3 regions of the Bacillus sp. EB106-04-04-XG123 genome follow, and region 2 is predicted to be linked to each of the others. Evidence: riboswitches for the same ligand, from Rfam matches in the RefSeq annotation. Region 2 holds a riboswitch; each other region holds the start of a gene.

Region 1 (6,933 bases), on a different contig from region 2:
TTCACTGCATCTGTCATGAAGTATTGTTTCACTAAATCTCCATGCTCACGAATCGCTGTATGAAGATCAGTGAAGATTACACCTTTGTCTTTCGCTTCAGCTGAAAGAGACAAATAGGCCGGCGTTTGATCACGCTGAATGTAAACTGTCTTATCTGTGTCCTCTAAATCAATAAGAGATTTCACTTCTTCTGGAAGCTCTTCTAATGATCCAAATGGTGCACTTTCGACTGTATGCTGTTTGAAATTCGTTAAATTCCATTTTGAAATATTCGTTTTGTCAGGCTTTGGCATTGGGAGGTCTTCTGCTTTTTCAAGAGCCTGTAAGCGAAGGGAGCTCATCCATGCCGGTTCCTGATGCTTCTCGGAGAAGCTTTTGACATAATCTTGATCTACTGATAATTTCGTTTCTAATGTCATCAATAATCCTCCTAACGCTTACGCTTCTTGACCAACAGTTTCGTCTTCAATTCCTAACTCTTTTTTAATCCAATCATAGCCTTCTGCTTCTAGACGCTGCGCGAGTTCTGGTCCGCCAGATTTCACGATACGACCTTGCATCATAACATGAACGTGATCTGGTGTGATGTAGTTCAGTAGACGCTGATAGTGAGTGATCATTAAGCAGCCAAAGCTTTCGCCGCGCATTTTGTTAATTCCTTTAGAAACAACTTTCAGGGCATCGATATCAAGACCAGAATCGATTTCGTCAAGGATGGCGATCTTTGGTTCAATCATCATTAATTGAAGAATTTCGTTGCGTTTTTTCTCCCCGCCTGAGAAACCTTCGTTTAAGTAGCGCTGTGCCATATCTGGGTCCATTTCAAGGAACTCCATGTTTTCGTCCATTTTGCGGATGAATTTCATAAGAGAGATTTCATCGCCTTCTTCTCTGCGTGCGTTAATAGCAGAACGAAGGAAGTCAGCATTTGTGACACCGCTGATTTCAGATGGGTATTGCATCGCAAGGAAAAGACCAGCTTGAGCGCGCTCATCTACTTCCATTTCAAGGACATCTTCGCCATCAAGCAAGATGCTGCCTTTTGTTACTTCATATTTAGGGTGACCCATAATTGCAGCAGATAAAGTAGATTTACCTGTTCCGTTTGGTCCCATTACTGCGTGGAATTCTCCACCTTTTATCTCGAGGTTTACACCCTTTAAGATTTCTTTCCCTTCAATCTCAACGTGCAAGTCCTTAATTGTTAATGTCGAAGCAGTCATATATCGATACCTCCAAAATAATCATTATTCTCAATTTATTCTCATTCTAATTTTATAACAAATTAAAACTGAATACAACACATTCACGATAAGCGTGAGAGGATGCTCTCAAAATTCTAACAAAAAAAGCAGGTAGATAAAAGGATTTATGTCGAAAAGACTGTTTTCATAAAGAAAGGGCGGGAAACTGTTCTCCCCGCCCCTCAGCTATTATTAGCCTCTTATATTCATTTTTGCGAGCTGTCTTTTCTCATCTCGATAGGACTGCTCTCGTTTATATTCCACTTTCATCCTTAAGTCATGGTCTCTTTCGTACTCTGCATAGCTCATGCCATGAGCTTGATGCATGGCCTTTTCCATCTCGGCGGTATAATCCAATCCCAGTGTACTATGGTCCGAACAAATAATAAACCATTCCCTTCCTTGAGTGTAGCTTTATTGTAGCAAACGTATGCGGCTTCACTCAAAAGGGATATGACGCTCTATGACGGCATATTTTCTCACACATTCGGATGAGAAGTACTCAACTCCTTGATATGGAAAAATACCTTGTTTTCCTTCTTTTAATGCGTCTGTCCTCCAAATTCATCAATACATTGCTGAACGACAGTGATTCCTTGGCTTAGTGCTGCCCCGCCGCCAAAAGCTGCCGCCACGCTCACAACCTCTAGCAGATTCTCTTCTGTCGCCCCTTGATCGAGCGCTCCCTTTGTATGATAAATCATGCAGTATTCATCCTGCGCATGAATACTGATGCCGAGGGCAATCATTTGTTTTTCCTTTTGCGTTAATGAATCGCTTTGAAAGCACTGCTCCGTAAATTCATTAAATTTCTTTCCAAACACCGGCATTTTCTTCTGGAATTCACCCATTGCGGTTTTATAATCAGTCAGTGATTGCTGCATGGATCCGCTCATATGCTGTTCATTCATTTTGATTCCATCCCTTCAGGTCATTTGTACGTTTTTATTATGAGCGAGATTTGAAAAAATACACAAAAAACCTCGCTTTGAGGAAAGCGAGGTTGAAATTTGTTATTCAGATACAGGCAATACTGCACCGTCATATTTTTTGTCGATGAATTCTTTGATTTTATCAGAGTGAAGAACTTCCATTAATGCCTTGATCTTATCTGATTTTTCGTCACCTTTGCGAACCGCAACGATGTTTGCATATGGGTTGTTCTTTGTTTGCTCAAGTTCGATTGAATCTTTTTTCGGATTCAATTTATTTTGGATCGCATAGTTGACGTTGATAAATACAGCATCGCCTTCACTGTTTTCATAAGCTTTCGCAGTTAATTCAGGCGCGATTTTTTTGAATTTTAGGTTCTTTGGGTTTTCTTTAATGTTCTTTACTGTTGCGTTGATTGTATCAACCTTTGGATCAAGCTTGATGACACCAGCATTTTGCAGAAGGGCAAGCATACGGCCTTGTTCAGCTACGTTGTTTGTCATGATGATTGTGCCGCCGTTTGGAATATCTTTTACTGATTTGTATTTCTTAGAGTAGATACCGAAAGGCTCAAGGTGAACCGCACCAGCACTCACTAGGTTATAATCTTTGTTTGATTTATTTTCTTCGTTTAAGTAAGGGATATGTTGGAAAAAGTTCGCATCCACTTCTTTTTCAGCTAACGCTTTGTTGTACATTTTATAATCGCTAAGCACTTTCACTTTTAAATCGTAGCCTTTTTCTTTTAGAAGTGGTTTTGCTTCTTCAAGAATTTCGGCATGCGGCGTTTTTGATGCGGCAACCGTAATGGTTTTGCTTTCACTTGCGTTATTAGATGAACCGCACGCAGCTAAAATACCTGCAAATGCTAGAAATAGTGCACTTAAAATCAATTTCTTCATGAATAAATCCTCCCTTAACGTTTATCAATTTTATTTGTAATCAAATCACCGATTATTTGAATAATAAAGACGATGATCAGAATAAACACAGTGGCTACAAGTGTGACATCTGTATTACCAGATTGGTACCCTTCCACATAGGCGAGGTCACCAAGTCCGCCTGCTCCAATTGCACCTGCAATCGCAGTAGAGCCAATTAGAGCAATCGCTGTTACGGTAATACCTGAAATAAGGGCTGGCAATGATTCTGGCAGCAATACTTTGAAAATGATTGTCGACGTTTTCGCTCCCATTGATCGTGCTGCTTCAATGACTCCTTTGTCTACCTCACGCAGTGCAATTTCGACAAGACGTGCATAGAATGGAGCTGACCCTATGACAAGGGCAGGGAGTGCTGCATTTGGGCCAAGAATCGTGCCCATAATGAGTTTTGTAAATCCTAATAATAGAATGATTAGAATGATAAAAGGAATCGATCTGAAAATATTGACGACTGCCCCAATGACGGTGTTAATCGGTTTATTTTCCCAAAGACCGCCTTTACTCGTTAGAAAGAGTAATAGTCCAAGGATAATACCAATGGCAAAGGCAAATGCCAATGAAATCAGTGTCATATACACCGTTTCACCTGTTGCACTCCAGATGACGTCTAAATCAACGTTCGGAAACCATTTCTCAAACATGTGTCATCACCTCGATTTCAACCTGTTTGCTTTGGATATAGGCGATGGCTTTTTCTACCTCAGTCTCTTCTCCATTAATGTGGATAAAGAGTGTTCCAAACGCGCCTTCCTGCGTTTGAGAAATCTTCCCTTGAAGGATGTTCACATCGACATGAAACGATCGAATGATTTCTGTGATCAGTGGCTGCTCGGCAGAATCACCGATAAAGGACAACCGTACGACCTGACCTTCTTTTACTCGCTCTAGGACGTGCTCGATTGTTTCTTTCGCTTCCTCTGGTTCCGCAAGCTGTTTCACAAATCGCTTCGTCATTTCTTCCTTCGGCTGTCTGAAGACGCGCAATACTTCGCCTTCTTCGACAATACGTCCATTTTCCATGACTGCGACGCGATGACAAATTTTGCGAATGACGTGCATTTCATGTGTAATGAGCACAATCGTGAGCCCTAATCGTTTATTGATATCCGCCAAAAGCTCAAGGATCGAATCGGTCGTTTGCGGATCTAGCGCAGATGTCGCTTCGTCACATAGAAGAACCTTTGGATCATTCGCTAATGCCCTCGCAATGCCGACACGCTGTTTTTGCCCGCCGCTAAGCTGAGACGGATACGCATTTTCTTTTCCTTCTAAACCGACCAATTTAATCAGTTCATTCGCACGTTCTCTCCGTTTTGATGTCGGTACCCCTGCGATCTCAAGCGGGAACATAATATTTTGTCTCACCGTTCTTGACCAAAGTAGGTTAAAGTGCTGGAAGATCATGCTGATTTCTTGTCTTGCTTTCCGAAGTTTCGCATTCGATACTTCATTGATCCGGTTGCCTGCCACTTCAACAATTCCTTCTGTTGGCAGCTCCAGACCGTTTAATAGGCGAATAAGCGAGCTTTTTCCTGCACCACTATACCCGATAATTCCGAATATTTCACCTTTATCAATATTCAAGTTGACGTCTTTTACGGCATCAACATTTCCGCTTTTTGAATGATACGTTTTTGATACATTCTGTAAATGAATCACAGTCTGATCACCTGCTTTCTTGCTGAATCTATAGGTTTCCATCACATACGTTATTTATTCTTCTTTCTGTCATGACTCTAGCCTGACGCCAGGTCAGTAAAAAAGACCTAACTGCAACGCAAGCAGAAAGGCCTTTTATGTCAATTACGCCTTTCTCTCATCTTTCAAAGCGCTGCGGCTTTGAGTGAATTGGCACCAATTTCAGCTATGCTGACGGTTGCCGGGTTTCATAGGGCACGTCCCTCCACCTCTCTTAATAAGAGAAAATATGTTGTTTTATGTGATGTTCATGTTTTTACTAACGTAGAATATCATGCTATCTGAGATATGTCAACGCTGTAAATCGCTAATTTCCAAGTAAACAACTACGTTATCATTTTTCGAAAAAAACCGTTCGTCAGCCAAAGCACTGCCTCTAGTCTAAGGAGCGCACGGAATGACCCTTTGACTTTGACTTGTCCTCTGCTGATTAACTGCTGTAAGGACATATCTCCATCTAATAATTGTAGAATCTCTTTCCTCTCACCATAAAAGATGAGATCCGATAACTCAATTGCAGGTAGTTTCTTCACTTCACCACGTTCATCCACAATCAATGTACAAGAGTCAGTTTCCGCCTCAAATGTAATCTTCAAGGATGATGATGAGAGCAGCGGTTTTAATAGTAAACGCTGCCCTGTGTTACCATGGGCTTTCACATTTTCCACATGTATAACCTCCCTGTCATTTGGTTATACATAACATTTCTCTACAAACATCTTCTTGTCCTTTATAAATAACTCGACAAATTTTCAAATGAATTTCTTGAAATATGACAAAAAACCGCTTTATTTAGCGGTTTCAATCATTTCATGAAGATATGGAACAGAGTGAAAGGCATAGCCTTTTTGCACCAATTCTCCTTTTTTAAACAGTAGAAAGCAAGGAACACTCTCGATCTCAAATGCTTTTGCAAAGCCTGGTGAATAGTTTAAATTGTTTTCGTAAAATGGCACATCCGGCTGCATGGCGTCTACGACTGCCAGCATTTTCTTTGCCAGCTGGCATGTTCCACAAAACGGTGTATATAAGTATAAAAGAAATAAATCGTCCTCTATCTCTTTGAATTCGTGTTCTTCAATCTCTTTCATATACGTCCACCCTCATAAATATTTCGAATGAACATCAATGTTTGCAGCTAATAGGATAGATGCAATGTGGGCTGACGGTGAAGCGGCCACTTCGCGGTACGTTCTGTCGACAAAAAGATGAAGTGCTTCAGGGAATTCTTTTCGAAATTGCTTCCGCAGTTTGTCGCCTGCATCGTCACTGTCTGCTAATATGTAAACGTCTTTCCCCAATAAATCGTCCACAAGCTGGTCCAGCTTCGATGTACTGATCGTGCCATTGGTGCAAATGATGGTAACAGGTTCACTTATGACTTCTTTCAGCTTTTGTTTGTCTGTTTTACCTTCTACAATGATGACCTTTTCTATCTCGACATTCATCACGATCACCCGGCCCTTTTGACGTTGATTCACTTCTTCCTTAGATTACAATCTTTCATCCAGGTTGTAAAGATTGGGCGCCTCGTCATCAAAAAGACTGCAGTTTTTGTTCACTGCAGTCTCCTCTGTGATTAGCACCACCCATTTTCATCGTCACAGTCTACATATTTTTCTGTCCCATCGGTCAATGTATCCGTTAGACGATAAAAACGATTTTGATCATAGGAATATCCCGATTTCAGCTCATATTGGTTTTCACTAATCATTGTGCCAATCTCTTCATTTTGATGATAAAGCACCATGCCGCTTTCTTTGAATCGTCCAGTGACATGCTCTGTTATATCCACCTGTTCTTTTTGAAAAGACAAATTGGACACCCCCCATAAAGGTAGAGTGTCCAATTTCACATGAATTAGTCTTCTTTTGTCATTTCTTCATATTGCTCAGCAGTCATTAAGTTCTCGATTTCAGTTGCATCAGCTGGTTCTACAACGATCATCCATGCTTTTTCATATGGAGAGTCGTTGACGAATTCTGGGCTGTCATCCAGCTCATCGTTCACTTCGACGATTGTGCCATTGATCGGTGCATAAAGTTCAGAAACTGTTTTCACTGATTCTACACTTCCGAAAGGCTCGTCCGCTGTGATTTTGTCTCCTACTTCAG
Region 2 (6,933 bases):
TCCCTCTTTTTTCTCTTTCTTCTTTTGGCATAGCCGCATGTGACATTTTGGCTGGATACGACAGAATGGATTCGACGGCGCCGAGGCTGACGGCGAATACAGGTAATGTGACGGCATCCACTAATTCTTTGACTGCCGCTTGGTTTTCTAGTTCAAATGAGAGAACAGCCCCTGCTCCGCTCGCTTGCTTTCGCTGAATATCTGCACCCGGGTGATCATCTAAGCCTGGATAGTATACTTTTTTGACCGCAGGATGTTCTTTAAGAAATGAAGCTAGCTCGAAGGCCGTTTGACTAGCTTTTTCTAATCTGACTTGAAGGGTTTTTAACCCTCTTAACACGAGCCAGCAATCCTGCACACCAAGGACCGCACCGAAGGAGTTTTGCAGTGAATAGAGTTCGTCTCCCAGCTTCTCATCTTTCACCACAGCTAAGCCTGACAGCACATCACTGTGGCCGCTTAAAAATTTCGTTGCACTATGCAGAACAACATCCACACCAAGGTCCAGCGGACGCTGAAGGGCAGGCGTTAAAAACGTATTATCTAAGAAAGTCAAACAGTCATGCTCTTTCGCAAGCTGTACGACACCTTCAATATCTGTAATACCTAGTGTTGGATTTGACGGTGTTTCCATGTAAATGACCTTTGTATTCGATTGAATACCTCTTTTGACTTCATTCAAATCCGTCATATCCACAAAGGTATGCTCAATTCCAAATCTCGACAGAACTTGAGTGATCATTCGGAAAGTCCCGCCATACACATCTCTTGTGACAAGCACGTGATCTCCCTTAGATAATAGAAGAAAAGCAGTTGAAATGGCTGCCATGCCTGATGCAAAGGCAAGCCCTCTCGTTCCTCCTTCCAGCGCCGCAATCGTATCCTCTAATGCTTGACGTGTCGGAGTCCCCGATCTCGAGTAGTCATATTGGCCAAATTCATCGAAGCTGCTTTGATGAAAGGTGGATGCATGCTGAATCGGTACACTGACTGCACCTGTTGAACGGTCTGTTTTAAACGCATTATGAACGAGTTGTGTTTCGAGTGTCCAATCGTGTGTGGTCATTTGACGTGTACCTCCTCTTTAACTTGTGATAGTGCCTGTTTCAGGTCTGCTTTCAGGTCATCTACATGCTCGATGCCAACAGAGAAACGGAGCAGCTTGTTACATACACCGTTTGCAATGCGAATCTCTTCTGGGATATCCATGTGTGTTTGCGTTGCAGGATACGTAATGAAGCTTTCGACTCCGCCAAGGCTTTCAGCAAAACAAATCGTTTTTAGCTGCTTTAAAAATGGATTGACCCAGTCCTCTTTAGCTACTCGGAATGACAGCATGCCTCCCTTTCCTGGATAAAGGACATCTTGAATTTCTGGCTGCTTTTCTAAAAACTGTGCCAGCTCCTTCGCATTTGCCTCGTGCTGGCGCATTCTAAGAGCCAGTGTTTTCATTCCTCTCATTAAAAGCCATGAGTCAAATGGTGATAGAACCGCTCCAATCGCGTTTTGATGCTGGAACATTTCTTCAGACAGCTGCTCTCCTTTTGTCACCACAAGCCCTGCAAGAACATCATTATGTCCGCCTAAATATTTGGTTGCGCTATGAATGACAATGTCTGCTCCAAGCGTAATTGGCTTTTGCAAGACTGGTGTGTAAAAGGTGTTATCGACAATCACCAAAGCGCCATGCTCTTTTGCAATCTTCGCTATTTTTTGAATATCTGCTTCCTGCATCAATGGGTTTGTCGGTGTTTCAATAAAGACCGCTTTTGTGTTTGGCGTAATTTTAGAGCGTAAACAGTCTTCATCTGCAAAATCATCATAAAGAAAACGTAAGCCGTACTTTTTCCATTCGTTTTCAAACAAACGGTATGTACCGCCATATAGGTCTGATGAGACGATGAGTTCATCTCCGCTTTCAAATAGAGCCATGATCGTTTGAATCGCAGCCATTCCCGAACTGAAGGCAAAACCGGCCGTCCCTTCTTCGAGTGAAGCAATTGCATCCTCTACGAGCTGTCTTGTTGGGTTTTTCGTTCGAATATAATCAAATCCTGTAGATTCCCCTATACCTCTATGTCTGTATGCTGTCGAAAGGTAAACGGGAGGACTGACAGTGCCAGTCACCTCTTCGCTACGGTTTCCAATCTGCGCTAATTTCGTTTCCACATGTTCTGTCATTTGACACCATCCTAAGTAAAAATCTGATTTCAAAACAGAAAACCCCTTCTTCATAAGAAGAAGGGGTTTAATCGCTTCCTCTTATCTTCCAAGCAAAAAAGCTGCTTGCTGGATTTAGCACCTTGGTACATCACATGAAGTGATGCATACCGGTTGCTGAGGTTTCAAAGGGCCAGTCCCTCCACCTCTCACGATAAGAATGTGTTGTCTGTCTGTTCTAATTCTTAATACTGTAACCCATTAAATCTCATTTTTCAAGGGGAAATGTCATGATTAATTAAAATTTTCTGTATTTTATAACAGAATCGATGTTATACGGTTTGATTGCATGTTAGCATATAGGAACAACGCTGTTTTTCGTGTTACAATGAATGGAAACGTTTCACTTTATGATGAATTTGGTTAGCTGGAGGAATGGATTATGGTGAAGAAAACAGGAATCATTCAAGAAGAAACCTTACAGTCAAAAGAACTTGGGGCGGACATGACCATTTTGATCTATTTGCCAGTCAATTACTCCCCCCTTTATACATATCATGTCATCATTGCCCAGGATGGTCATGATTATTTCCGCCTAGGCAAAATAGGCAGACAGGCAGAAGAATTGATGCAGAACAAAGAAATGGAACGCTCGATTATCATTGGTGTCCCTTATGAAAATGTTACGGAAAGACGGAACACGTATCATCCAGACGGCACACAGTTTGAAGCGTATAAACGCTTTTTAGCTAATGAACTGGTTCCTTATATTGATGAACACTATCCAACCTATCAAATTGGATCAGGACGTACGTTTATTGGTGATTCACTGGGTGCGACGATTTCCCTCATGACAGCCATTGATTATCCTTCTTTATTTGGCGGGCTGATTTTGCAGTCCCCTTATGTTGACGAGTCGGTTCTAGAAGCCGTCAAACAGTCGACAGCCCTTTCTCATTATGCGATTATCCATCAAATTGGGCTGGAGGAAACCGCTGTGAAAACAACAGATGGCCAGGTGCTTGATTTTGTTCAGCCGAATGATGATTTAAAGGCCCTTCTTGAACAATCTGGAGCGGATTATTTATTTGAGACATTCGAAGGGGATCATAAATGGACGTATTGGCAGCCGCTCATTGCGCCTTCGTTAAAAAGAATGCTCCCATATTCGTTAATCAACTGAATTTTGTTATAATAAATAATAATAAATACTTTCTTATTCAGGAGGGAACATGATGAAATACGGAGTTGTTATATTTCCATCAAAAAAATTGCAAGATATTGCGAACTCTTACCGGAAGCGTTATGATCCGAACTATGCACTCATACCGCCTCATTTAACATTAAGAACACCTTTTGAATTAACGGATCTAGAAGCGGCTGAGGTCGTCTCAACGTTAAGAGATTATGCAAAAAATGCTTCTCCTATTACGTTACGTATTAAAAAATTCAGTTCATTCGCTCCTGTAAACAACGTCATTTATATGAAAGTAGAACCGAACGAGGACATCATGGCGCTCAATGAAAGATTGTACGCAGAGCCACTGGCTGGTACACCTGAATATGCCTTTGTTCCGCATGTCACAGTGGCTCAAAAACTATCAGATGATGAGCATTCAGACGTACTTGGTACATTAAAGCTGAGAAAGATTGACCATGAAGAAACAGTGGATCGCTTCCACCTTTTATATCAATTAGAAAACGGATCTTGGACCGTCTATGAAACATTTATTTTAGGAGAAGAGGGTTAAAGACATTTGAAAACAGTCATCGCAACAGAACAAACACAACGAGAAGATGCATATTACGTTCGAAAAGAAGTATTCGTCAAAGAACAAGAAGTTCCAGTAGAGATCGAAATAGATGAACTAGAGGACAAAGCCACCCATTTTGTCATTTACAATGATGACAAAAAGCCTCAGGCGGCCGCTAGACTGCGGATCATTGAGGGATCAAAGGCAAAGCTAGAAAGAATTTGTGTGTTAAAAGAGGCGCGCTCCTTCGGCCTTGGCCTCAAGCTATTAGAGGCGCTAGAAACAGAAGCAATTGCTAATGGAGCAAAAGAAGCGGTGATGCATGCCCAAGTCCATGCGCTTCCTTTCTACGAAAAGAAAGGCTACAAAGCGGTTTCTGAACCGTTTGAAGAAGCGGGAATCACCCATGTCAAAATGACAAAAACACTGTCTGTTTGACCAAAAGAAAAGCCAGAGCATTCAAAATGCCCTGGCTTTTTCTTTTTCATTATCGTTCGCCAATGGAAGAAAGCGCAATCATTTATATATACGTATTGATATGAACGCCTTTTCCTTCCTCCATAAACATATCTCGTACAAAGCGTTCCCGCTTTTTTTGCTGTACTTTCGTTTCCGCTTCTGTCACTAAGTCCTCTTTTTTCTCCAGCTCTCTGTAAATCTTGTCATGAAAGGTGCGAGTAACCTTTGTTACTTTCGCGTAGTCTTCTTTATCCTGAGGAGCTGGACGATTGATATATTGAAAATACAGATCCGGCTGAATCGGGGCTATATATCCCATCAAGAACGCCTCCTTTGCTTCTCTCTTACTCTACTATTCCCTAATTATGACTGTTTGAAACACGCCTCATTTGATATGATTAGATGTGTTTCATTTTAAGATTGATTGACTATTGGAGGACTAGCTTTGAAATGCGCACGACGACATGATCGAACGATCTCATTACATACGTATTCGAGAGAACATTATCAATTCCTCCATGACGAGGGAAAAAAAGGACAATTATTCTGCCCATATTGCGGACAACCGGTCTTTTTTAGATTAAATATACATGATGAACCTGCCTTTATTCATCAGCACATGTCTCAGCAAGAGATTTGTGAACAAGCTGAAGAACAAGCAGATCATAATCAAACGGCTGAACAGGAGGAAAAGGCTTCCTATAAAGAACTTGGCGGCTTCCGTTTTCCAACCGGCAAACAGATCATCTCGCAAACTAGCGAATCATATGACTGGCAGGAACCAAAGTCGATTCAATTTAGCGACGCCTTACATTTAGAAGAAAATGAACAAGTTCATACGATCGACCTCTTCCCGCATATCACCTTTAGCACACCGCAGCTTCAAGCTGTCACACATTTAGATGGTCCGATGCTTGTGCTGGCTGGTGCCGGCAGCGGAAAAACAAGAGTCCTGACGGCTAGAGCGGCTTATCTCATGTCCCATCATCATATTCCTGCTCACCATATTTTACTCGTAACTTTTACTACAAAAGCGAGCAGTGAGATGAAAGAAAGACTGCGCAAGCAATACCAACTTCATCCTTCACAAGCCAGCCAAGTGGTGACAGGCACCTTCCACAGTCTTTTTTATAAAATGCTGCTTCACGATGACGCAAACAAATGGAACGGCCAGCATCTGATCAAGTTTGACTGGCAAAAGGAGCAATACATTCGAAAAGCCATAATGAATGAAGGGCTTGATGAGAAAGACTACCCTACTGATCAAGTGCTGCAATCCATCGGCTATTGGAAAAATGCCTTTTTACCAGGTGAACTTCCTGATTTGAAGGATGAAAAGGAAAAACACATGTGGACGATCTATCAATCATATGAACAACAAAAACGAGATCATCAGCAATTTGACTTTGATGATATGGCGATTGCCTGCTTACATATGCTGACAGAACAGCCTGAACTGTTAAAACGGTATCAAGAACGATTCCAGTATATTTTAGTGGATGAATTTCAGGATATTAATCCAGTGCAATATCAATTAATTCAGCTTTTAGCCGGAGAATCAGAGCAGTTATTTTGTGTAGGGGATGATGATCAAGCCATTTACGCATTTAGGGGTAGCAATCCTGCTTTCATCCTTGAATTCAAACAGGATTATCCTTCGGCTCAGATCGTCCATTTACATGCGAATTACCGCTCTCATCATACAATTGTCGCAAGTGCAGATGCGATTATTAAGAAAAATCAGCATCGTTATGAGAAGACGTTAAAAGCCGTTCGGGCGGAGAAAATTCCGCCGACGCTCTTTTATCCATATGATGAAGAAGAGGAAGCGACGATGATTGTCGCAGATATTCAGGAGAAAATTAAAAACGGCGCAAAGCCGAATGACTTCTGCGTGCTGTTTCGTACGAATACAGGCGGCCGTGCGATTTATGAACGGCTGCATCAATCGGCCATTCCGTATGAAACGGATGCTGGCGTCAAAGCCTTCTACAGCAGACGAATTGTTCGGGTACTCCTCGCCTTTCTTTCCTTAAGTCAGGATGCAGATGATGTGGCCGCCATGAAACAGCTGCTGCCGGTTTTCTTTTTAAAGCAGCAAACGCTGAATACACTAAAGGCACTGACTATCACAGAGGATTGTTCAATGGTAGATGCGCTCGGAAAGCTGACAGATATACAGCCGTTTCAACGGAAAAAGCTGCAATCAATCGTTCCTTTGTTCCGAACGTTACGAACATTAAAGCCATCGGACGCGGTGACATTTATTGAACAAAAGATGGGACTCGGTGATTACTTAAAAAAACGGGTGAACGATACGAATGTACTTGAAAAAGGGACAGATGATGTACGTGATGTGAAAACAGCTGCCAGACGCTTTGAAACGATTGAAGCCTTTCTCGCACATGCCGAACATATGAAATCTGCCGAAAAGGAAAAAACAGATGAACCCGGTGTTCAGCTCATGACGATCCACCGCGCAAAGGGACTCGAATTCCAGACAGTATACATCACTTGTGTGGTCGATGGGGCACTGCCTCATGATTTCTCACTGGATGAA
Region 3 (6,933 bases), on a different contig from region 2:
GTGCAGAAAGGATTGCAATCAGTGGGTTTTGCGAGAACCATACGAACATCGAAATGACAATGGCATTTGACAGCGTAGCGACTGATCCAACTGATAAATCAAAACCGTTTACTGCCAATGAGATGGTTAAGCCCACCGCAATGATGGTCACAATTGAGATAGACCGTAAAATATTGATGATATTTCCCGATTGCAAAAACGCTGGATTCGCTGCCGCAAATACCACAATTAACACGACAATGGTTAAAATCGTCCCATATCGATAAAAGAAATCAAACAGATGAAAGGATGGCCGCTGTTTTTTGATTTGCTGCACAGGGGCTGGAATTTGTTGTTCGCTCATGATTGTCCTCCTGTTGAATGATATAAAAGCTCCTCTTCAGTCGTCGGTGCAGTCATTTCCCGGGCAATGCTGCCATCATATAACACGTATACTCGGTCAGCGATACCTGCAATCTCTGACAGCTCACTCGACGCATAAATGACAGATTTTCCGCGGGCGGCAAGCTCTGCGATCAAAGTGAAAATATCTTTTTTCGCTCCAACGTCTACACCTTTAGTTGGTTCATCAAAGAGATACACATCTGCCTCAGCAAGCAGCCATTTTCCGATGGCAACCTTTTGCTGATTTCCACCAGATAGGTGCTTCACCTTTGCTTCAAGAGACGGCGTTTTGACACCAAGTCGTTTGACGATGTCGCCTGCACCCTGCTTTTCCTTCGAACGATGTAAGAAGCTGAATATCCGTGAAAATGAATGAAGACTTGCAGCCGTTAAGTTCCACCCCACGCTCTCTTCGGTCAGAACCCCTTCTTTTCTCCGCTCTTCAGGCACAAGGGCTATTCCAGCTCTCACAGCTTGATGAGGCGATGTGATGTGAATGGTTTGACCATGCAGCTGCACAGTCCCCGTCTTTTTTTCTGAGGCACCGAAAAGGGCTTTGCACAATTCTGTTTTTCCAGCACCGACAAGTCCTGCGATCCCGAGAATTTCTCCTTTTTTGACATAAAAGTGAATGTTGTTTAATTTGTTTTGATCGTTTAGCTCTTTCACTTCAAGCACAATAGGTGCATCTTTCAAAGGTTTGCGAGACGGGAATTGTTCCTCTAATGGCGCACCTAGCATTTCTTCAATGACTTGCTGCGGATTTGTGTCTTTGACAAGGTGGGCTGCAACATCCGTTCCATTTCGCATCACTGTCAGTTCATCACAGATGGTGAAAATTTCGGGCATGCGATGGGAGATAAACACGATCCCTGTCCCATGCTGTTTCAGCCGATCAATCATGGAGAATAATTTGCTTGTTTCTGCATGACTAAGCGGAGCTGTTGGTTCATCTAAGATTAAAATGCTGCATTGAATGGAAACGGCCTTAGCAATGAGCACCATCTGTTTTTCAGCAAGGGTCAGATCGCTGACAAGTCGTTTTGTGGAGATGTCGATGTCCATTTCTTTTAATAGCTGAGCCGCCTTGCGATGCAGCTCTTTCCAACTGACAAATGTTTTTTTCTCAATCTCATGCATCATCATATTCTCACCAACACTTAAGTAGGGAACAAGAGCCGTATCCACTTCTTGATGGACCGTCTGCACACCATATGAGGATGCATCCTTTGGGGTTTGAATGGTTGCCGCCTGGCCATTGATGTGGATGGTTCCGTCGAAGTGGGAATGAGCGCCAGAAAGAACTTTCATTAACGTGGACTTCCCAGCACCATTCGCTCCAATTAGCGCATGGACCGTCCCTTTTTTTAATGTGAAATTCACTTGATCTAAAGCTTTGACCCCTGGGAATTCAATTGAAATATTTTTCATACGAACAAGCGGCGCTGTCATAGGTGTCCTCCTTCTCTTGATATCATCTGAAAAACGAAACACCCTCTATGGAAAGAGAGTGCACGTCGCTTATTTTGTATAATGCTTCTTCAAGGTCTTCATCCAATCTTCCTCAAAAGCAGTCGATGAACCGAATCCCTTCACTTCGTCTGCAAGATTGACCATGTTAATGGCTTTTCCTGCTTGTTGAAGCTGCTTTTGCGAGATGAGAGAGGCCTCAAGGTCATAGGAAGATGGTGTTTTCTCACCAGCTATTTTCTTCGCAAGAATCCTCACGTCGACTGCGCCGATGAGCTTCGGATCAACCGCTGCTGTGTACTTCCATGGACTGTCCTTCGCTGTCATTTCTTGAAGATCAGCATTTGACACATCAATCCCATAAATCTTCACTTCTGTTCTTCCTGCTTCCTTTAACGCTCTTGCTGCCCCAATGGCAAAGGCATCCCATGTGGCAAAAATAGCGTCCAGTTTGCCCTTTGGATACTTATTCAGCATGGCTGCTACTGCATTTTGCGTTTGAACAGACGTATCAGAAGAGGCTACACCAAAGCGGTCAAGCTCCTTGATCCCTGAATGTTGTTTGAGCGTTTCTTGATAGACCTTATTTCGTCTCACCATTGGCGGGAATCCATCTACCCATAGGTACGCAATATTTGCTTTTCCTTTAAAATCAGAAACGAGCGCGTCTAATGATTTTTTCGCTAATTGTTCGTCATCTTGAGACGTCACTGTGACTCCTTTGATGTCCTTTAGCTTAGGATTTGAATCAAATGCTACAACTGGAATGCCTTTCGCTGTGATCTTTTTCACATCAGCGACTGTCGCCTCGTCGTCCCCGTGAGAGATGATAAAGCCATCATAATTTTCCTCCAGCGCCTGAGAGATGGCATCATGGAATTTTGCTGTATCACCATTTGCGGTGTAGACATCTACCGTAAAGCCGAGTGCTTCACCTTCTGCCTTCGTTCCAGCTAAAAATTGAGCTGTATGATCGTCTCCTCCAATTTTGCGGATCACTTTAATTTTTGCCCCCTGTCCCTTTGCAAATCGCTTCGGTACATTGTCAAAAGAGACTTTTTCGTTTGCATTTGCCTTTGAGCCTGCACTTGATCCAGTGCCGCAGCCAGATAATAGGACGGTTAATGCCGTTAATAAGACAAGAAATGATGTAAAATGCTTACGCTTCATTGCTGTTCCTCCTCAAGTTGTTTTAAATTTTTCACATCGGAAAACTAGGTAAAAAAGTGGAAATACGCCTGTCAAACAGGCATTTGATTCGAAAAAGAGACGAAAAAAAGCCTCTCTTGGAAAGAGAGGCTTGATCACCGTTGCATGAAACATGTATCGGGAAGTCTTCCTCTCTTATCTGTCAAAGCTGTAACAGCTTTGCAGGAATTAGCACCAATTTCTACAATAGAAACGGTTGCTGGGCGTCATAGGGCCAGTCCCTCTGCCTCTCTTGATAAGAGATCCGTTATGAAATTTGTTTTCGTTGAAATGTCTTCTTTACTTTAATGTGATGTCACATCAATGTCAATGACTTTTTTGAAAATTTCTAAAATATCATCAGCTTCCGATAATTTTCTTAGCAGGTGATGATTTCTTCAGACGGAAATCATATTTTTTCTCATTCACAAATTGTGGGTTGAGATGGGCTGATCCTTTATCTTGACCGCTATTAGAGAGATAGGTTTTGTAGCCTTCCATCCATTTCCCGCGCCAAATCCACTGTGATGCTTTCGCACCTTTGCGATCATCATAAACGTTCTTCTGGAAGGTATTCTTTTGGTTCACTTGATAAAGATTCACGACTAAGTAATGCGAGGCGCTAGCCGTCATGATATTATTCGTGATTCGATTGTTCACTGCTTGATACTGCATTAGCAATTGGCCGCCTTCTAAGCCGGCTGTGTCATTTTTGTACAAAATATTATGTGAAATCGTCGTATTGGTTGTACCGCCACGCTTCGTATCATAGCCGCCAATAGATATGCCTGTATAACGGTTTAAATATACTTGATTGTGTTCGATGCGGATGCGATCTGCCATTTTTCCTTTATGTTCGCTTGTGACTTCAATCCCCAGGTCATTGTTATGTGAGATGTTATGATCGATCACAATGTCTTTTCCGCCATCAACATAAATTCCGCCAGCGGAGATGTCGCTTCCATAGGCTGGGTTCCCTGCACTCGTAATCTCATATACCTTGTTTCTAGAGACGACTCCATTTCTAACTTGATCATACTTTTTAGAGGGTGCTACGTTCTCGAAACCAATTAAATCAATGCCAATATTATCAGTGTGCCGGACCGTGTTATGTGTCACACGGAACTTTTTGACGTTTCCATTTAGCACAAGCGCTTCACTGAAGCCCAGTTTTAATTTTTCAACGGTATTTCCTTTGATTTCAATGTCTTCTATTGCTGCAGGAGCTTTTGTCCCATAGACAGCAATTCCATGTGCATTTCCATTTTCATGTTTCGTCTGAATGTCATACACTCGGTTATTGAGCAGTTTTACGCCTTTACCGCTTCCTTTGATGAAAATACCAACTGGTGTTAAATCTTCTTTATTCGTCTTAAGATGTCCTACAGTGAGGCCTTTGAGGGTGATGTAGCTCTTTTGATCGACCGTGACAAGACCGCCATCGGCTTGATTTCCTTTAAGGGATGCCCCACTAATCACAGGTTTTTCTTTTCCGTAAGCTTGAAAGACAACGGGTGCTTTCTTTGTTCCGGAATAACGGACAATCAATTTCTCTTTGTATGTACCGCCTCTCATGTAAATGGTTGTCCCAGCCTTCGCCATACTTGCTGCTTTTTTCAGCGTGCGGAAAGGTTTTTGCTTTGTTCCCGGGTTTTTGTCGTTTCCGTTTACCGCTACGTAATAAGCTGTGCTTTGCTTAGCACCAGCTTCCTCTGTCATCGCTTGACAGCCAAAGCTGATCATGGACATGAATACAATGAGTAAAATGCTTGGTATCACTCGTTTCATCTTGTTGTTTGCTCCTTTCCCTTCTCTTCTTCCTTTATCGGTTAAAAAAAAGAGGATTAAAATATGACAATGTCCCTTGCAATGTACTAGTCAAAAGGTGTATGGTTGAAAGAATATCTTACAGGAAAACCATTCGTTTTTAAATTGTCAGATTAATCAGTTAATAACGTATTTGGATTTTATTTCTTTTTTAAAAAGGGGGGACATGAGCCAAACTGACAGCAGAGAGAAGGAAAGCGCTTTAACAGATTTTTCTTGTCTGAATTCCAGAAAACCTATTGCTAATATTTTGTGAAGGTATAGAATAGAATCATAATTATTTCATATTATTAGAATTTTCAAATAATCAAACAGCAAGGAGATTTACAATGCCAAAACAACCCATCCGCGTTGAACTTAGTTCAACAAAAAAACCAAAACCTCAATCTGATCAACTTGAATTCGGAAAAATCTTCACAGATCACATGTTTGTGATGGATTATTCAATTGATAAAGGCTGGTATGATCCAAGAATTATTCCTTATCAGGCTATTCCAATGGACCCAGCTTCGATGGTCTACCATTATGGTCAATCTGTTTTTGAAGGATTAAAGGCTTATGTTTCTGAGGATCAAAAAATTCTCTTATTCCGTCCAGAAAAGAACATGGAACGCTTAAACAGATCCAATGACCGCCTGTGTATTCCGCAAATTGATTCAGAAACAGTATTAGAGGGCTTAAATGAACTCATTCGCATTGATAAGGATTGGGTACCTGATGCAGAGGGCACTTCCTTGTATATTCGTCCATTCATTATTTCCACTGAGCCGTATTTAGGCGTTGCACCGTCTAGCACGTATAAGCTGATCATTATCTTATCTCCAGTGGGATCATACTATAAAGAAGGCATTCATCCGGTCAAAATTGCCGTTGAAAATGAGTTTGTCCGTGCCGTTAAGGGTGGAACAGGAAATGCCAAAACAGCTGGAAACTATGCCTCAAGCCTTAAAGCACAGCAAGTGGCTGAAACGAAAGGATTTTCACAAGTTCTTTGGCTTGATGGGGTCGAGAAAAAATACATTGAAGAAGTCGGCAGCATGAATATCTTCTTTAAAATCAACGGAGAAATCGTGACGCCTGAATTGAACGGCAGCATTTTAGAAGGCATCACACGTAACTCTGTACTTGAGCTGTTAAAGCATTGGGGAATTCCAGTCACAGAGCGCAAAATTTCAATTGATGAGTTAATTGAAGCACATCAATCTGGCGAGCTTGAAGAAATTTTTGGGACTGGAACGGCGGCCGTGATCTCTCCTGTCGGGGAATTAATTTATCATGATCAGCCATATGTGATCCAAAATGGTCAAACAGGCGAAGTATCCAAGAAATTGTATGAAGCCATTACTGGCATCCAAAAAGGAACACAGCCAGACATCTTCGGCTGGACAGTTGAAGTTGACTCGGTCGTCAAGCAAGCATAAGCATGTAAAAGAACCTTTCATTCACGAAGGGTTCTTTTTTGTTTATTTACCTCTCCAATATACCTTATAATGGTAATAAATTAAGGAGGGATGGTATGTTTTTTACTTATCTATTAGCGTTCATTGGGATCTGTATCGGATCGATGATCGTCGCTACTGGTTTCGACGATTCACCGTTCCTCACCCGGTTTCTATTTAAGGCGCTTGGGATTTCTATCCTTGCTCTTTCCATCTCTTTTGTAAAGGTTAGACGAAAGAAGTTACAGAAACAAAAGGCGAAAAAGGCTTAGTTGACTCGTCTGCTTCCCATCAAATCGTGCACCAAAACAAGACCGATACCCCAACAATCGCCCCAGCGTATATCCACTGTTTTCCCTTGATGCTTCGCTTTCTTTCGATCAGTAAAAAAATCTCAGGCAAAAAGATGATCATGATTTCTAGGATAAAGACAAGATAGTAAACAAGCGGCATCGGCTGGAAATCAAACTTTCTTGCATCTCCTCCAATCGTTGCGAAATACATCAACAGGTTAGTCACTGGAATGGTGAAACAAACAAGCAGGCGGAGAACATAAATCCACACATAGTCCTTATGCCGAATGAGACCAACAAATGAAGCAATAAGGCCATACAAAAACAAGATC

The links. Region 2 has a riboswitch for S-adenosylmethionine ahead of AC3WTB_RS03555 (methionine biosynthesis PLP-dependent protein). Riboswitches for the same ligand answer to the same signal wherever they lie in the genome.
Region 1: another riboswitch for S-adenosylmethionine. It lies ahead of AC3WTB_RS06370 (methionine ABC transporter ATP-binding protein); the one in region 2 lies ahead of AC3WTB_RS03555 (methionine biosynthesis PLP-dependent protein).
Region 3: another riboswitch for S-adenosylmethionine. It lies ahead of AC3WTB_RS09030 (sugar ABC transporter substrate-binding protein); the one in region 2 lies ahead of AC3WTB_RS03555 (methionine biosynthesis PLP-dependent protein).

What each region holds. Positions count from the first base shown of each region.
Region 1 covers NZ_JBYTDZ010000002.1:176,345-183,277, forward strand. Annotated here, with positions in the region: gene sufD (Fe-S cluster assembly protein SufD) at 1-419, opposite strand, end outside; gene sufC (Fe-S cluster assembly ATPase SufC) at 438-1,223, opposite strand; gene AC3WTB_RS06350 (YuzK family famiily protein) at 1,437-1,571, opposite strand; gene AC3WTB_RS06355 (carboxymuconolactone decarboxylase family protein) at 1,787-2,155, opposite strand; gene metQ (methionine ABC transporter substrate-binding lipoprotein MetQ) at 2,258-3,079, opposite strand; gene AC3WTB_RS06365 (methionine ABC transporter permease) at 3,094-3,762, opposite strand; gene AC3WTB_RS06370 (methionine ABC transporter ATP-binding protein) at 3,755-4,780, opposite strand; SAM riboswitch class I at 4,935-5,043, opposite strand; gene AC3WTB_RS06375 (SCP2 sterol-binding domain-containing protein) at 5,146-5,487, opposite strand; gene AC3WTB_RS06380 (thioredoxin family protein) at 5,608-5,910, opposite strand; gene AC3WTB_RS06385 (ribonuclease M5) at 5,923-6,267, opposite strand; gene AC3WTB_RS06390 (YusG family protein) at 6,399-6,635, opposite strand; gene gcvH (glycine cleavage system protein GcvH) at 6,680-6,933, opposite strand, start outside.
Region 2 covers NZ_JBYTDZ010000001.1:688,902-695,834, forward strand. Annotated here, with positions in the region: gene metC (cystathionine beta-lyase) at 1-1,066, opposite strand, end outside; gene AC3WTB_RS03555 (methionine biosynthesis PLP-dependent protein) at 1,063-2,181, opposite strand; SAM riboswitch class I at 2,260-2,381, opposite strand; gene AC3WTB_RS03560 (alpha/beta hydrolase) at 2,603-3,343, shown strand; gene AC3WTB_RS03565 (YjcG family protein) at 3,396-3,911, shown strand; gene AC3WTB_RS03570 (GNAT family N-acetyltransferase) at 3,918-4,352, shown strand; gene AC3WTB_RS03575 (hypothetical protein) at 4,435-4,692, opposite strand; gene AC3WTB_RS03580 (UvrD-helicase domain-containing protein) at 4,819-6,933, shown strand, end outside.
Region 3 covers NZ_JBYTDZ010000002.1:704,997-711,929, forward strand. Annotated here, with positions in the region: gene AC3WTB_RS09020 (ABC transporter permease) at 1-343, opposite strand, end outside; gene AC3WTB_RS09025 (sugar ABC transporter ATP-binding protein) at 340-1,836, opposite strand; gene AC3WTB_RS09030 (sugar ABC transporter substrate-binding protein) at 1,906-3,024, opposite strand; SAM riboswitch class I at 3,196-3,305, opposite strand; gene AC3WTB_RS09035 (right-handed parallel beta-helix repeat-containing protein) at 3,403-4,830, opposite strand; gene AC3WTB_RS09040 (branched-chain amino acid aminotransferase) at 5,199-6,290, shown strand; gene AC3WTB_RS09045 (hypothetical protein) at 6,386-6,580, shown strand; gene AC3WTB_RS09050 (hypothetical protein) at 6,600-6,933, opposite strand, start outside.